Regions from separate parts of the Terribacillus jepli genome, predicted to be linked through region 1. Evidence: riboswitches for the same ligand, from Rfam matches in the RefSeq annotation. Region 1 holds a riboswitch; the other holds the start of a gene.
The links. A riboswitch is a leader RNA that binds a small molecule or an ion and turns the genes downstream of it on or off. The one in region 1 is predicted to bind FMN.
Positions count from the first base shown of each region.

Region 2: it holds a riboswitch for FMN, as region 1 does, so the genes downstream of both, ribE (riboflavin synthase) here and AB1K91_RS02435 (hypothetical protein) in region 1, are expected to answer to the same signal.

Region 1 is NZ_JBFEGH010000002.1:22,047-30,351, reverse strand. It holds gene AB1K91_RS02455 (potassium channel family protein) at 1-34, opposite strand, end outside; gene AB1K91_RS02450 (phosphotransferase family protein) at 92-889, shown strand; gene AB1K91_RS02445 (thioredoxin family protein) at 925-1,482, opposite strand; gene AB1K91_RS02440 (M20/M25/M40 family metallo-hydrolase) at 1,594-2,652, shown strand; FMN riboswitch at 2,710-2,855, shown strand; gene AB1K91_RS02435 (hypothetical protein) at 2,828-3,055, shown strand; gene AB1K91_RS02430 (ECF transporter S component) at 3,033-3,611, shown strand; gene AB1K91_RS02425 (TraR/DksA C4-type zinc finger protein) at 3,802-4,182, opposite strand; gene AB1K91_RS02420 (PaaI family thioesterase) at 4,197-4,583, opposite strand; gene AB1K91_RS02415 (1,4-dihydroxy-2-naphthoate polyprenyltransferase) at 4,669-5,616, opposite strand; gene AB1K91_RS02410 (isochorismate synthase) at 5,830-7,185, shown strand; gene menD (2-succinyl-5-enolpyruvyl-6-hydroxy-3-cyclohexene-1-carboxylic-acid synthase) at 7,182-8,305, shown strand, end outside.
Region 2 is NZ_JBFEGH010000019.1:1,361-9,665, reverse strand. It holds gene trhO (oxygen-dependent tRNA uridine(34) hydroxylase TrhO) at 1-39, shown strand, start outside; gene AB1K91_RS17260 (VOC family protein) at 63-431, opposite strand; gene AB1K91_RS17255 (glutathione peroxidase) at 532-1,026, shown strand; gene AB1K91_RS17250 (hypothetical protein) at 1,095-1,298, opposite strand; gene AB1K91_RS17245 (SDR family NAD(P)-dependent oxidoreductase) at 1,464-2,234, shown strand; gene AB1K91_RS17240 (hypothetical protein) at 2,264-2,890, opposite strand; gene AB1K91_RS17235 (permease prefix domain 1-containing protein) at 2,887-3,336, opposite strand; gene AB1K91_RS17230 (PadR family transcriptional regulator) at 3,336-3,659, opposite strand; gene AB1K91_RS17225 (P-loop NTPase family protein) at 3,862-4,317, opposite strand; gene AB1K91_RS17220 (hypothetical protein) at 4,314-4,499, opposite strand; gene ribH (6,7-dimethyl-8-ribityllumazine synthase) at 4,581-5,045, opposite strand; partial or broken gene ribB (3,4-dihydroxy-2-butanone-4-phosphate synthase) at 5,127-5,741, opposite strand; gene ribE (riboflavin synthase) at 5,753-6,400, opposite strand; FMN riboswitch at 6,706-6,846, opposite strand; gene AB1K91_RS17200 (ArsR/SmtB family transcription factor) at 7,004-7,624, shown strand; gene AB1K91_RS17195 (MFS transporter) at 7,627-8,305, shown strand, end outside.

The DNA.
Region 1 (8,305 bases):
GAAAATAGAAGCGTCGCAAAAATTGAGTGACCAACCTATCCCTCCTCTTTTTTGTTAGTATATGTATAATCACATGCTTTAAACGGAGGTGGTGGATCTGACTGCGTTAACATGGGTGGAAACATACATCAAGGAACCAATTAAAGAATTGGAAACCATTGATACGGGCTGGGATCATGAAGTGTATGTCGTGAATGGAAACTGGGTGCTGCGGATACCGAAGGAAGAAAGGCTTGTCAATCGCGCTGAACAGAAGCTTTTATCGGAATTGCAGCTCAAAGCTGATATCAGGCTGCCGGCATATCGTATTTGCAAAGCCACGAATGGTAATTTGGTAATGATTTATCGATATATTCCCGGTAGTCCGATACACAGGAATCTACCGGCGGAAGCACTGAAAGAAGCTGCGATTCAACTGGGTTCTTTTCTCACGACTCTTCATCATGTCGATGCGTCTCGGTATGAACTGCCGAAACGGGATAAGGGCTATTATGACCTGTTACTTGAAAAAGTAAGAAATTTTTATCCGGACATGCCTGCATCCATCATCCATCATACAGAGAGGTTGTTTTCGACGTTGCAGACCGAACGGATGGCTGTGGTACATGGAGACTTAAGAACAGCACATATTTTATGGGAGCAAGCGGCAGCTGAAATCGGCGTCATTGATTTCAGTGATGCACATATCGGCGACCCGGCTATTGATTTTGCAGGTATTTCTCAGGTGAGCAATGCTTTTATGGAGCAAGTACTTCTTCATTATGAAGGGGATAAAGAAGGCATTTCACTGCGGGCAGACCAATTATGCAAGTTGGGCTTGTATTATGATCTGCTGCAAAATGGAACGAGCAATGCATTATTGGAAGAGTTGGAGCGCAAGTTGCAATAGTCTAACAAAGCAAAAAACATCCATGTAGGATGTTTTTATGCTTCTTCAAGTCCTCTTTTCATACTTGCATATACCCGCTGCCAGAAATCATGGTTGTCTCGATAGGATTTTGTGATGAAGGTGAGCATCTGGTCACGTTTTTCTTCATATTCAGGGGCATCCTTATCGGGCAGGCTGCTGAACGATTCATCGATGTATACTTGCAATTCAGGAGCACGCGGACCCCACTTAGCGACTTCATCCCCATTTTGGTTGATGAAGATGATGATCGGAATGGAACGGCTCTTGCCATTCGTCAAGTATTGGTACATCAGTTCGAGATTTTCATCGCGGCGAAGGATGCGGACATCGATCGCGCCTGCCTGGGCGATATGATAAAAAATCGGCAGGTTCAGCATCGCATCCCCGCACCAGTCTTCTGTCAGCACGATGGCTCGAAGTCTTTGGGAACGGAGAGTGTTAAAGAACTCCGTATCGGCCGGAAGCTCGTAATGATCGTAAATATGCAATGTATTTTCTTTATGCGTCTGCATGGATTCCAAATAGGCATCGATATTGATTCCTTTGTCAAACCATTCATTCAATGTCGTCATATCTCTCATCCTTTCTGATGTTTAGTTTACCCGACCGTTCGGTTAAACTAAACAAATAAGCCTCTGTTTGTGCTACAGTGTTAGAAGACTTCATATAAAGGCGGAATAGATATGCAACTAGAGAATCAAAACTTTTTAATGGATCTGCTGCGGACAGCATCACCGTCCAGCTTTGAAATGGAAATACAGAAAAAGTGGATGAAGGAATACGCACCATTTGCCGATGAGATGCGCACCGATGCGTCAGGGAACGCTATTGCGGTCATCAATCCGGAGGCGAAATTCAAGGTCCTGCTTGCAGGGCATTGTGATGAGATCGCGATGGTGGTTACAGGAATCGATGAAAATGGATTCCTCCGCATCGATGAAATGGGACGATTCAATGCCAAGGCAGCGCTGGGTATGACCGTTCAAGTCTTGGGAAATGGCAAGACGATTCCTGGTGTTGTCGGCGTGAATGCGATGCATCTCGGCGGGGTGAAGGGAGATTTCGAACTGCCGGATTTGTATATTGATTGCGGTGCAAAGTCCAAGCAGGAAATCGAGCAATACGTGCAAGTGGGAGACTTGATCGTTTATCAGCGGCAGCCGTCTATATTGATGGATCGCTATTTGACTGGGCGGGGATTGGATAACCGCACTGGTTCTTTCATCGTCGGGGAACTCGTCCGCAGGCTGAAGGCAGAGAAGCTGAATGTAGGCGTATATGCAGCCAGTACCGTGAATGAAGAAACGAATATGGGCGGTGCATACTTCGCTGCGGCTGGTATCCAGCCTGACTTAGCGATTGCATGTGATGTAACGTTCGCAACCGACCACCCAGGTGTGAACCGTCGAAAAGCAGTCGACGTCAGCTTGGATGGAGGTCCTGTACTGGCCAAGGGAGCGCCGATCAACCGCAAGGCGAACCTTTTGCTGGAGCAAGCAGCAAAAGAGCTCGACATCCCGCTGCAATACGAATTGACGCCGCGCATCACCGGTACGGATGCAGATAAGATGCGCTATTCAGGAAAAGGTGTTTCGACTGCACTAGTATCCTTGCCGCTTCGCTACATGCATTCTCCGGTAGAAACAGTCAGTCTGCAGGTCATCCAGCAGGAAATCGACCTGCTGGTAAAATTCTTGACAAACCTGACAGGCGAAGAAAGCCTGAATCCATTGGACCTGTGAGCATAGGGGTTGCAAATGCATGAAAAGCAGGTATAATAAAATGACAAACTAAATCGATTCTATCTTCGGGGCAGGGTGCAATTCCCGACCGACGGTGACAGCAGCAAGCTGCTGAAGTCCGTGACCCGCAGGACGATTGTTCTGCGGCTGATCCGGTGTAAGTCCGGGACCGACAGTGAAAGTCTGGATGGGAGAAGATACGAAGCAGAAGATGGGTGCCACACGGATACCCTTGTTTCCTTACGAGGAACATCTTCTTGCTTATTTGCGTATATTCCAAGCCCCAGAGCGCTATGCTCCGGGGCTTTTTGACGTAAATGAGCTGCTTTCCCTTCATCAAGAGTTAGAATCGATAAACAAGATGAAGGAGGAGAACGATCATGCGTTCATCCAAATTGACTAAAACGATCACTTTTGCTTTACTGGGGGCAATCAGCATGGTGCTCATGCTGCTTAATTTCCCGCTTCCGATTCTTCCCTCTTACTTGAAGATAGACTTCAGTGAGATTCCGGTATTGATTGCAGCATTGCTGTTTTCACCGCTGGCAGGCGTAGCTGTCGAAGCAATCAAGAACTTATTGTATCTTATTTTCACAGGAGCCGGAGATCCGTTTGGAGTCGCAGCCAATTTCCTGGCAGGTATGCTTTTCGTCATGCCGGTTGCATACTTTTATCATAAATTCAAAGCAGGCAAAAAAACACTCATCTCCGGGTTGGTTACTGGTACAGTTGCCATGGCGGTCGGAATGAGTGTGCTGAATTATTTCATTGTCCTGCCGTTATATAGCATCTTCTTGGGCTCTCCTGTCATGAGTGACGATGCGAAATGGGTTGCAGTCACTGCTGGTATCCTTCCTTTCAACCTTGTGAAAGGTATTGTCATAGCAATTGTATTTGTACCGTTGTTTGCTAAATTGAAGCCTTGGTTCGCCAAGCGTAAACGAACAGCTGCAGCCTAAAAGCTCCCCCTCGGGAGCTTTTTTTAATGAAGTAAAACAGTCATTGCAAAGAACGACAGATCATGCTACAATAATCTAGCGATGAGCTGAATTGCATAAGTCGGTAAAGCACGTCTTTGACACGTGTGGATGTGGCCGCACGGCTTTACACGCCGCAATTAACAAAGGCACCCTGCGAGGGTGCCTTTTCTTATGCTCTTCTTTCTTCTATTTCTTCCTGTTCCTCAACGAGGAGGCGGGCAGTCGGCTCGGCTTCCAGCCGCTCCTCGGGGATAGGTTTGCCGGATTTCTCACTTAGTCCATAAGAGCCTTCTTCGATGCGATCAAGTGCATCCTCAATATCGCGCAAGCGTTCACGGGCAGATTCCTTAAGCGTTTGCGCTGTTTCACGATCATGCATTTCCGTACCGAGATCACCGGGGTGATTGACGATGGTGGACATTTCACCGATTGAGTCATTCGGAAATTCTTTTGCACTGTTATAGCTATCGTTCCCTTTGATTTGTTCTTCTGCTTCTTCTTTCATCGCAAGTAATTGTCTGCGGAAAGAATCCAATTTATCTTTATCCATTTCATCCATCTCCTTTATTGCTGTTTCGTTTTCACAGCCAGCGTACAGCGGGCGATAGAGAGCAGGTTATTGTTCTCATCCGAAATATTGATTTGCCATACCATCGTCGATTTCCCGATATGGATCGGCGAAGCGATAGCTGTCACGATTCCGGATCGGACACTGCGAATGTGGTTCGCATTGATTTCCAGACCAAACACAGCCTGGGTTGATGGATCTGCATGCAGATTGCCGCCGATGCTTGCTGCTGTTTCAGCCAACGCAACACTGGCACCGCCGTGCAAAAAACCCATTGGCTGCCGGTTATGCGGTCCTACCGTCATCTTCATCACAACTTGCTCCTTACTTGCTTCAACCACCTGCATTTGCAGCTGCTCCATTAATGTGTTTGAGAAGTCCATAAAATTTTACCCGCTTTCTGTATGTATTGTATTCCCGCACAAGCATGCATTAAACCTAAATAAAAAGCGGGCATGCTGCCCGCTTTTAGAATGAGAATGGTACGAACTGCTGGATCAATAAAGCGATCACTAGCAAAAGTCCATAAATCGTATTTGTTTGTCCTGTGGCCTTCATGGCAGGCATCATCTCAAGCGGTTTGGTCTTGCCGAGAAAGCCTCGGTATGCATCCCGAGCTTTCTTGATGCTCAAGAATGTAATCACAGCCCAAATTGGGAGCAATCCTACAGCGATTAATACCGCAGTGATCACATAGCTGATGATGAACCAGATACCAAGGAACGTAACGCCTTTTTTTCGGCCGAGTAAGATGGCGACAGTCCGTCTGCCATTAGCTTTATCTCCGTCATGGTCACGCAAATTATTGGCAAAGTTGATGCAGGCAATAAAGATGGTGACGGGGATACTGATCAATACGACATTGCCGGTAAGCGTATCCGTCTGGATATAATACGTAATACAGATGATGATGGCACCCATGAAAACGCCAGACGTCAATTCACCGAATGGTGTATACGAAATCGGATAAGGACCACCTGTATACAAATAACCGCAAAGCATACATGCCAGTCCGATCAATGCGATATACCAGCTAGACTCCATACAGATATAAACACCTAACAGCATGCTGATGAAATAGAATGTCAAAGCAAGTGCCAGAACAGTTTTCGGCTTGATTCCATCACGTACAATCGTTCCGCCGATTCCGACAGACTGTTCATTATCAAGACCGCGAACAAAGTCGTAATACTCATTGAACATGTTCGTCGCACACTGTATCAAGATACATGCAAGCAGCATGGCCCCAAAAAGCAGCCAGTTGATCTTGCCATCCAGCGCAGCGAGCATCGTTCCGATAAAGACGGGAACGAAAGAAGCAGTCAATGTATGGGGGCGCATAAGACGCCACCAGATTTGGAAGCCTTCGCGCTCATTAAGTGCTTGTCGCACATTATCGTTTCCGATAGATTGCATAATACTTTCTCTCCTTAAAAATGCAGGGCATTATATCATATTAATTTTAGGGAAACAAAGATAGCATGTCAATGTTATTTACTTACTTAAGATAAGTTAATAAGTGCTCCTCCTTGTTAATCGGCGAAAAAGGGAATAGAATAGGGAAGGACATCCAAAAATGAACGTAAACGTACTTTAATTGTCCTTGCAGTAATGTGGAGGTCGGAAAACATGATTCAACAATATAAGACAGATTTCGAGTCTTTTCTTCGTGAAGCTGCCGAGAATCGACAGCAGAAAATACTGGTCAGCTGGACTGAGAAAGTCGGAGCGATAGATCCTCTCCGATTCTTTGCCAATGGTGCTTCTTTGGAAGGGCATCGTAATTTCTGGTACAGCCAAAAGGATGACTTTTGCTTGGTTGGTGCCGGACCAACAGTGATGGATATGCGTAAAGCCGATGAATGGGAGCATGCTATAGAAAGTGCAGTTGTTCACAATCTTTCGGCAGAAGCAGGAACGGGCCCAGTCGCTTTCAGTGGAATGAACTTTCAAAAAGAGCGGGAACGCTACCTGTGGCAAGAGTTCCCGGACACACAATATCGCATACCTGCTTTTACTTTGACCAAAACGAAGGCAGATTATTATCTAACGATCAATCAGTTAGTCGATGGCTCAAATATCGAGAGCCAAATAACAGCCGTCCTTGGACAGCTGGAACAGTTATTCGCTGAAGATACTATTCCAGCTGTCCGCAAAGAGCTCATCAGCAAGGAGGAGCTTGAATCAGAAGCTTGGAAGCGGTTAGTAAAAGAAGCAACGGACACAATAAAATCGACTGAACTGGATAAAGTCGTGCTGGCACGTGGGATGAAATTGGAATTCAAAGCGAAAATCCACGTGTCAAATGTGCTTGGTAATTTACTGGATACACAAAAGGACAGTTTCATTTTCGCAGTGGAAAATGGCTCAGCTTGCTTCCTCGGAGCTACGCCTGAACGTCTTGTACGTGTACAGTCCGGCATATTGCATACAAGCTGTGTTGCAGGCACTGCACCACGAGGCAGAAATGAGGCCGAAGATCAATCGATTGGAGAGGCGTTGCTGCACGATAGTAAGAACCGCGAAGAACATCAATACGTCGTGAAGATGATTTCTGGTGTGATACGTAAATATGCCAAGGACCTGCGCTTGCCTGGCGGGCCGCAGTTATTGAAGCTCCGTCAGCTCCAGCATTTGCACACGCCTGTTTCCGCTAAGCTCCTCCCAGGGGCATCGTTACAGCAAATCGTCCAGGAACTGCATCCCACACCTGCTTTAGGAGGTCTTCCTAAGCAGGAAGCACTGGATTTCATCGAAGTAAAAGAACCGCTAGAGCGTGGCTGGTACGGTGCGCCGGTAGGCTGGATGGACAGCTATCGTAATGGAGATACTGCCGTTGCCATACGATCCGGCTTGCTGAATGAGAAACAGGCTGTTTTATTTGCAGGCTGCGGTGTCGTGAAGGATTCGGATCCGGATATGGAATTCGAGGAGACGGCGATTAAATTCCGTCCGATGCTGGAAGCTTTGGAGGTGTCAAAATGAGCCATATTGAAACATTGTCCAAATATGTAGGGCACTTCGTGGACGCCCTTTGGCGCAGTGGTGTGGAGCAGGTCGTCATTTCACCGGGATCTCGTTCCACTCCGCTTGCCCTTTTGATGACGGAGCATCCGCATATGAAGCATTGGGTGAATTTGGATGAGCGTTCCGCTGCGTTTTACGCGCTTGGTCTGGCGAAGGAAAGTCAAAAGCCAGTGGCGCTCGTCTGTACATCTGGAACTGCAGCAGCCAACTACATGCCTGCGGTCGTTGAGGCGTTTTATAGTCGTATTCCTTTGATTTTATTGACGGCTGATCGCCCGCATGAATTACGTGATGTAGGTGCACCACAGGCAATCAATCAGATTCAAATGTACGGCGGCTTCGTCAAATGGTTCCATGAGATGATGCTGCCGGAAGCGAATCCGTCAGCACTTCGATATGTACAGCAGCAAGCGGGCAGAGCGATGCAGCAGGCGTTGGAAGGAAATCCAGGACCGGTGCATCTCAATTTTCCGTTCCGCGAGCCGCTTACGCCTGATTTTACCATTGAAAACATATGGTCCTCAGGAGAATCCGCTGCTAAGCCGCCGTTGTATGGCACAACTCGATTGCATGAAAACGATATACAGCGTCTTGTCGAAATACTCGAGACTGGTAAGAGGGGCTTGATTGTCGTCGGTCCCCAGGATGATGCGGAGCTTGCCCATGCTGTTGTCGGATTGGCGGAGAATTGGCAGCTCCCGGTACTGGCCGATCCATTATCGCAATTGAGAAGCGGAGCCCATACAAAGGACGTTATCATCGAAACATATGATACAATCTTAAAATCGGCTTCTGTGCGTGCGAAACTGCAGCCGGATTTCATTATCCGCTTTGGAGCAATGCCTGTATCCAAGCCGTATTTATTCCTTATGAAAGAGTATGCAGGCAGCAACCATATTGTTGTAGAAAAACACGCCGGATATCGTGAGCCTGTGGGCATGAACACACAATTTGTTTACAGCGACCCTGTCAAGCTCTGTGAGGCGCTATCAGAATCTTCACCTGCCAGGATGGATACATGGCTGCCTGAATGGCAGCAAATGAACCAAATTGCTCGGCAGGTTCTGACTGCTGATAC
Region 2 (8,305 bases), on a different contig from region 1:
CGCCTTGCAAAACTAGAAAACGAAACAGTAGCAAACTAATAAGAACCCTGCGGGGTTCTTTTTTATTGCCATTCCAAGAATTCCAATCTGTTGCCAAAAGGGTCAGATACATAAATCCGGTTTGCTCCAGGCAGGTCTGTATCATCTACGAAAGAAATATTGCGTTCACTCAAATGTCGCCTAAGCGACACGAGTCCTTCCACCTCAAAAGCTGGATGGGCTTTTCGTGCCGGGGAAAAAGGTTCTTCCACACCCAGGTGAACAGTAATAGCGTTGCAGCTGAACCACACACCCCCTCTTGCTCGCAAATTGGCTGGTTTTTCGATCTCCTCAAAACCAAGAACATCCCCAAAGAACTCCCTTGCTTGCCCTTCACTGCCACGCGGACAAGCAAGCTGCACATGATCAAGCTGTTTCAGGAAAAACTCCATCGGACAACCCCCTTTTTCTATATTCTACCATTAAAAATTCGGATTGTTATCGCTACTTTACGGTTTATGCTACATTGAAATTGCAGAGGAGGAAAACGATATGACAATATACGACTATTCAGCCGTTACTTTAGAGGGTAAAGAAGTCAGTCTCAAGGATTACGCAGGCAAAGTGCTCGTCATTGTGAATACAGCCAGTAAATGTGGTTTTGCTCCACAATTGGAACAGCTTCAAGAGTTATATAAGGAATACCAAGAGAAAGGCCTGGTCATCCTTGGTTTTCCGAGCAATCAATTCATGAATCAAGAGCCAGGAAGCAGTGAAGAAATAGCAGCTGTTTGTCAGCGCAATTACGGTGTCAGCTTCCCGATGTTCGAGAAAGTGAAAGTAAATGGACCTGACGCCCACCCGCTTTATAAACATCTAACCAGTCAAGCCGGCGGACTATTCACCAAAAGCATCAAATGGAATTTTACAAAGTTTCTCGTCGATGCCAAGGGCAATGTTGTCGAGCGCTTCGCTCCCAAAACTAGCCCGTTGGACATGAAGCCGGCAATTGAAAAACAGCTCAACGTAGCTCAAACAAGCAGGTGATGTCCAAATGATACATCTGCTTTTCCTTATTTGCAAAAAAAGCCCCGCATCCAGTTTGATGCAGGGGTTCATTCTTCCGTATCCGAATTGGATGCCTGCTTTGTCCGATGCTTATGCCGATCATCCTGCAAATCCCGCTCCACTTCATCCACAGGTATATCATCCACCACCATATCCTGTTTATTCTCCAGTTGTTTTTCCCGATTTTCACTTTCGGCCTTGGAAAACCCGTGCTTATCCTTGTCGCCTTTGGCACCGTTTTTTTGCACCATCTCTTTCCCCTCCTTTGTAAGCCCTTTCCCTTTCTTTCATAAAGAAAAACATTCCTGTTGCTTTGTAACAGGACCAAGCAAAGGGTATACTAATAGAAGATAGCGTTTCTACCGCCCGGCAACAGGGTACATGCTTATAAAGATTGTCTAATGAGGTGAAGCACAATGAAACCAACCGCGCTAATTACAGGAGCCTCCAGCGGAATAGGCTACCATATAGCCAAATGGTTTGCCAAAGCAGGCTATGATCTCATCATCGTAGCACGTTCCAAGGACAAACTCCTATCGCTGCAAACAGAACTGCAAGATTCGAATGTGACTGTCATTCCTCATGATTTGTCCGTACCTAACAGCGCATATGAACTATATCAAAAGATTCGTGATGAAGGAAAAACCGTCGAGGTGCTTGTGAACAATGCCGGCTTCGGACTTAGCGGTAAGTTCGAGGATACAAGCTTTGAGACACAGCAAAAGCTGCTGCATCTGAACATGGTTTCATTGGCAAACCTGACTCGTCTGTTCATCGATGATATCATGCACTCCCCATACCGGAATGTACCGAATGGGATTTTGAATATTTCCAGCATGGCCGCCTTCCTGCCCGGTCCATATATGGCGGCATATCACGCATCCAAAGCATTCGTCCAGCGCTATTCAGAAGCCCTTGCAGAGGAATTGGCCGGGGACGGCGTAACGGTGACGGCACTTTGCCCCGGCCCTACGCAGACCGAATTCTTCAAGCGTGCCGGGAATGACAAAATCATGTCTTCGTTCCGTGATGCACCAGAAGATGTGGCCCGTCAAGGTTTCCTAGGATTCATAAAAGGAAAACGAGTTGTATTCCCGTCAGCGAACATCCATGCAGCCGTACTGCTCATGAAGCTACTGCCGAGCAGCCTGCTGAGTAAAATTGCCAAAAATATGTATATGAGATAAGCGAAAAGACACCCGGGCAGGGTGTCTTTTTATCTGCTGAGATGACGGCGATAGCTATAAAAGTAAGCTGCCAATGGCCACCATGCTGCTGCAAAAATAGGATAGATCGCCCAGATGACCGAAGGCGAATAGGCAATATTCACAAACAGGAAGAACACACTGAGTGATCCGAATCCCAATACGGAAAAGAATAAACTGGATATGCGATTACCTATGATGGATAATGGCCACCAGCTCATTGCAAAAATAATGAAGCCGTACCAAGGATTTTCATGACCGAAATACGAATGCAGACTGAAATAGTATAGGCAGACGGCAAAGCTGACGATGAATGCTAAGCCTAGATTCGCTAAATGCTTCCGAAACGTGACTGCGACCGCCCATAAAACCAAACCACCGATAGTGTACAAATACCAAGGAATCGACGGTGAATCCAGGAAATTTTCTCTTACAATTACCGCACCGACAATGATAGCCGACACCCATGTCACAAATGTTAATTGTTTTGGCAGAAGAATCTGTAAGGCGATGATGATTGCAGCACCTAAACTATACGTATACCAAATCTCCTGCGGTGTCGTCATCATGTTGATATAAACAGTAAAGGCCCCCATGCTAACCAACATGAATGCTACGAACAATCTCCATGGCTTCATCGCTGCATCACCTTTCTTTTTTTAGCTTTCAACCAAACGAAAGTCATACTCACCGGCCACCAAAGGATTGCGAAAGTCGGATAGACAAACCAGATTTCGCTCGGTGTATAATACACATTCACAAAGACGAGCAATGCTATGATCAAGGCACTGCCGCATATGGAAAAACCGAGATTCAATGTGCTCATATCTTCTTTTTGCTTCTTCTTTTTATTCGATGTTTCCGGCGAGGCATGCTGGAGCAGGAATTCCTTCTTAATTTCGGCTAAATTACCGAAATCAACGATTGCCTTGTTGACTGCATCCTCTTCCATTTTTCCGTCGCGCATGAAATCCGCTGCCTTCTCTTCCATCGAGTCTTTTATCTCATCCTTTAACGTCATTACCTTTTCGGTCTCTGGCAAATCGGCAAATTGTTCTTCAACATACGTTCTGATCTTTTGCATCAAACACCCTCCATAAATACATCGATTAATTGTTTTGCTTCTTTCCATTCTTTCGCTGCCTCATGCAAATATGCCTTCCCAAGTATCGTGATTGTATAATATTTACGCTTGCCTCCATGCGATTTTTCACCTTGGTAGGACTCTATCAGTTCCCGGCGCTCCAGCCGCTGGAAAACAGCATAAAGCGTCGCTTCTTTGATTTGGAATACATCGTGCGTCCATGCTGCTATATCTTTCGAAATCTGGTAGCCATACTTATCCCCGTCCATCAGCAGACGAAGGATGATGGAATCCAGATGCCCTCGAATCGTATCACTCCGAATATGGCACCCCTTCTTTCTAAATTACTCTATCTGATAAAGTAATCATAATCGATATTACTCTGCGTGTCAAAGTAATTTTTGCATCTTTTTCCCAAAAACAAAAAAACAGGCTATTAACCTGTTTCAGAATGGCTTTTAGCAAAATGCAAATACTCGATCACATCTGCTTTATTTTCAGCAACAATCACTTTATGACCATAGTTTAGATACCTGTCAAAGATATAAGGCCTAGTCGTATGTTCAAAATAACGGTTCCATTTGAACATATTGAGAAAGATACGGAAAGACGGCTTATATTGGCTGATTCCAAACCTGATATCTGTCGCAGATATCGTTTGATGATCCGCAGGTTCCTTACCTTATAACCAGGATCCAGCAAAATGATTACATCCGCTTGTTGCAGGCTGCCTTCCATCCAAGCATCTGTATGGACTCCCTCGATGATCCAAGCAGCAGATCCGATGATTTCGTTCAGGATATCCTTCTTTTCCTTGTCTGTACGGCGTCTGTCTCCAATCGAAGAGCGCTCCCAAACAATGTTATCCAACTCGTAGTGGACTGCGCTTGTCAATGCTGACAACTCCTTGGCAAGCGTTGTTTTGCCGCTGCCGACAGAACCGATGATATGTATTTTCTGCGGCCGAAATTTCTCACTCATTCCACAACTTTCCCACGAATGCACTGTTTTACATCAGCGATAAATCTGCCTGGCTTATCAAGCATGGTGAGATGGTCCGTATTTTCATATAGCGCTACTTGAACTTCCTTCCAACCCAGACCGTGGATCATTATTAATGTTGGTTTCGTTACAACTCCCGATGATTCACATTGTATTCTCACACAAGCACCTCCCACTAAAAATATACATTATTTTCTGAATATGAAAAAGAAGCAGAGGATATCCCCTGCTTCTCGCTTAGGTTAGATTTGTCTTAGCAAATTAGCCATCTCAATCGCAGAAACAGCTGCTTCTGCGCCTTTATTGCCTGCTTTCGTACCTGCACGCTCGATTGCTTGCTCAATCGTATTGGTTGTCAACACACCGAAGATAATCGGAATTCCAGCTTTATCAGCCGCACTCGCGACACCTTTAGCGACTTCATTGCTGACATAATCGAAATGCGGTGTGGAGCCTTTGATCACAGTTCCCAATGTGATGACAGCATCATATTTTCCACTCTGGGCAAGTTTATTGGCTGCAAGAGGGATTTCAAATGCACCAGGCACCCATGCCACATCGACTTTGGTTTCATCGACGCCATGACGCTTCAGCGTATCAATGGCACCGCTCAATAGCTTGCTCGTGATGAACTCATTGAATCTTCCTACAACGATACCTATTTTCAAATCTGTTCCTACTACATTTCCTTCCAGTACGTTAACCATATGAATACTCCTTTATATACAGGCATTATAAGCCATTTTGTAGATTTATTTTTCAATCGTTGAAGTTGACTCGATTCAACTCTTTACCTTGCTTTCATGCAGCTGTCGATAAGCGATTAAATCGGCTATCGTGATAATCGGCAGCTGGTGTGATTCAGCTAATTGCTCAAGTTCCGGCATGCGGGCCATCGTGCCATCATCATTCATGATTTCACATATATAGCCAGCTTCTGCCGTCCCTGCCAATGCAGCCAAGTCAACTGCAGCTTCGGTATGCCCTGGCCGTTCCAGCACACCATTCGGTTTGGCGATTAGTGGAAAGATATGCCCAGGGCGCTGGAAATCAGTCGGTACACTAGCCTTATCAGCCAATTTCCCAATTGTATGGGCACGCTCGAATGCACTGATGCCAGTAGTAGAATCGATGTGATCGATACTGACAGTAAATGCCGTTCCGTGTGGGTCAGTATTCGTATCCACCATCGGGGGCAAATCCAATCTTTCGGCAATTTCCCGGGAAATAGGCGCACATATCAGACCTTTTCCGACAGAAGCCATGAAATTGACTGTTTCAGGACTTGCAAATGCTGCCAAGGCAAGTAAATCCCCTTCATTCTCCCTTTCCTCATCGTCGGTGACAATGATGGCTTTGCCGCTTTTCAAGTACTCTATTGCATGGGCTATCGTCGTTTTCATTCATTTCCCTCCTAATCCATGAATCCATGCTGTGCTAATGTTTCTGTCGTGATACCAGCAGGCTGCGGGCTTTTTTTGTATTCCATAAGCCGTTCCATGTATTTGGCTAACTGGTCAAATTCAAGATTCACTATATCGCCAGCCTTCTTATCCCCTAAGATCGTCGCTTTCTTGGTCTCTGGAATAAGCGAAATGGTAAACAGATCATCTTGGACTTCAAACACAGTCAATGACACACCATCAACAGAGATCGACCCTTTTTTCATCAAATACTGCAGACCTGCTGAGACGCCAATATCAATATAACGAGCATTCGACTCATCCCGGATGGATAAAATAGTGCCAGTCGTATCCACGTGACCACTTACGAAATGACCGCCCAGTCTGCCACTTGGCTGAAGTGCTGGTTCCAAATTCACTTCATCGGCGCTTCGCAAATTCGATAAAGAACTATCACGAAACGTCTCAGGCATCACATCAACCTGGAAGGCATGCGATGTGAAGCTTGTAACTGTGAGACAAACGCCATTAACAGCAATACTGTCTCCTATATGCATATCTTTTGTCAGTTTCTCACTGGCAATGGTAAGCTGCATCGCGTTTTCCTGGTGATCCACAGCAATCATGCTTCCTACTTCCTGGATGATTCCAGTAAACACATTACCTCCTCCTATCCTTTTGATCTTCTTCAGACTAGAATTACTACGAATGGGAATTTTACCGTCTCGGGGCAATGTAACGGCTGATCGGGGGTATGGAGATGGCACTTAATATGGAACATCTCATACTATTTTTTTTGGATGACGAAAAAAGAGATGCAAGTTTGATCTTGTCCCTTTAAACACTATCCTTTACATAAAAAACCCCAGAATAAAAAATTCTGGGGCTCAGGAATTCAAAAGTATAGCGAAACAAGCTATTGTCAATAGACAAAAAGCTTTTGTTGGCGTGTGGATCGTACGCCGTTTTCTCTTTCCCATCCAGACTATACTGTCGGCTTTGGAATCTCACCAAATCCACCGTTGTAAAAACGGGTCACGGACTGAAGACAGCTGCGCTGCCTATCACCGCCGGTCGGGAATTTCACCCTGCCCCAAGAGAAAACCTATTCGATTGCTTTTACTTTAACATATTTTTTATGTCTTTGTACAGCAGGCAAAAAGTCTGAAAATTAAGTTGACAATATGTGGAACCATAGCTAAACTAAAGCAGTAAAATAAAGTTGACCGTTCAAAATAAATTTACTGAGAGGAGAATTCAAAATGAAACAGGCAATGGCATTGACGACCCTTGAGCAGCTCAAAGCAATTAGTGATCCGCTTCGCGCCGAGATGATGATGAAGCTGGTTGAAGTATCTTATACCGGCCAGCAGCTTGCTGTACTATTGGAAACAAGCAGACCAAAGATCCATTATCATTTGAAAGAGTTGGAGAAAAACGGATTGATCGAGGTGGTTCGCACCGAAGAAAAGAATGGTATTGTACAGAAATTCTATCGGGCTGCGGCAAGAGGTTTCTTTCCATCGGAAAATTTACTTCCCTATGCAGAAGAACTCAGCGAATCGACCAGACAGCTTTATGTGCAAATGGCAAATAAGACGAGGTCATCCATACTCACCGCACCAGAATCATCCTTTGCCAAAGCAGCTGGCTCCACTGATCCACAAGATTGGGACGCAATCGGCAGTATATGGGAAATCAGTGCAACAGAAGCCGATTTTAAGGAGTTCATCCAAGGTCTATTCGGCTTGATGCAGACGCTGCGTGAAAAAAGTGAAGCGGCTGAGGATGACCCGAATGGCAAGCTTTATCATTTTTCTGCCTTCGGTTTTGAAATCGATACACCATCGTTTGATCAAATTGAACTGGAAGGGGAGGATTGAGGATGTTTGCTATTTTAAAACAGCGAAATTATGGCTTGCTTTTCTCGGGGCGCATTGTCACCAATATTGGAGACAGCATTTATTTCATCGCCGCTATGTGGCTCATTTATGATCTGAGCGGCAGCGCATTTTATTCGGGGCTAGCCGGAGCTCTGACACAAATCCCGAATATTTTGCAGTTCCTGATCGGTCCGCTTGTTGACCGCTGGCCGATACGCGCCACGCTGTTATGGACCCAGGCACTCCAAGCCGTGCTTATCCTGCTCATTCCGCTTGCGGCTTGGCTGGACTTTCTGTCTGTCACGCTGGTACTCATCATCATGCCGATTTTGACTTCTATCAATGCATTCGCCTATCCGACAGAAACCAAGGCATTGCCGCTCGTTCTGAAAAAAGAAGAACTGCCTGTTGGCAATGCATTATTCTCCTTTGCTTACCAAGGCGTCGATCTGATCTTTAACGCCATTGCAGGCGTGATGATTGCTGTCTTTGGAGCGACATTATTATTCATCATCGACTCTTTCACCTTCTGTATTGCTTTCCTTTTATTCAGCTTCCTTAGAATTCCGCAACAAAAAGTACAGTCCGAAACATCTGGTACTGCTCGTACAGCTCTAAATTCTTACTTCATTGAATTGAAAGAGGGACTCAAGATTCTATTCACAACCATTTTGGCTGCTG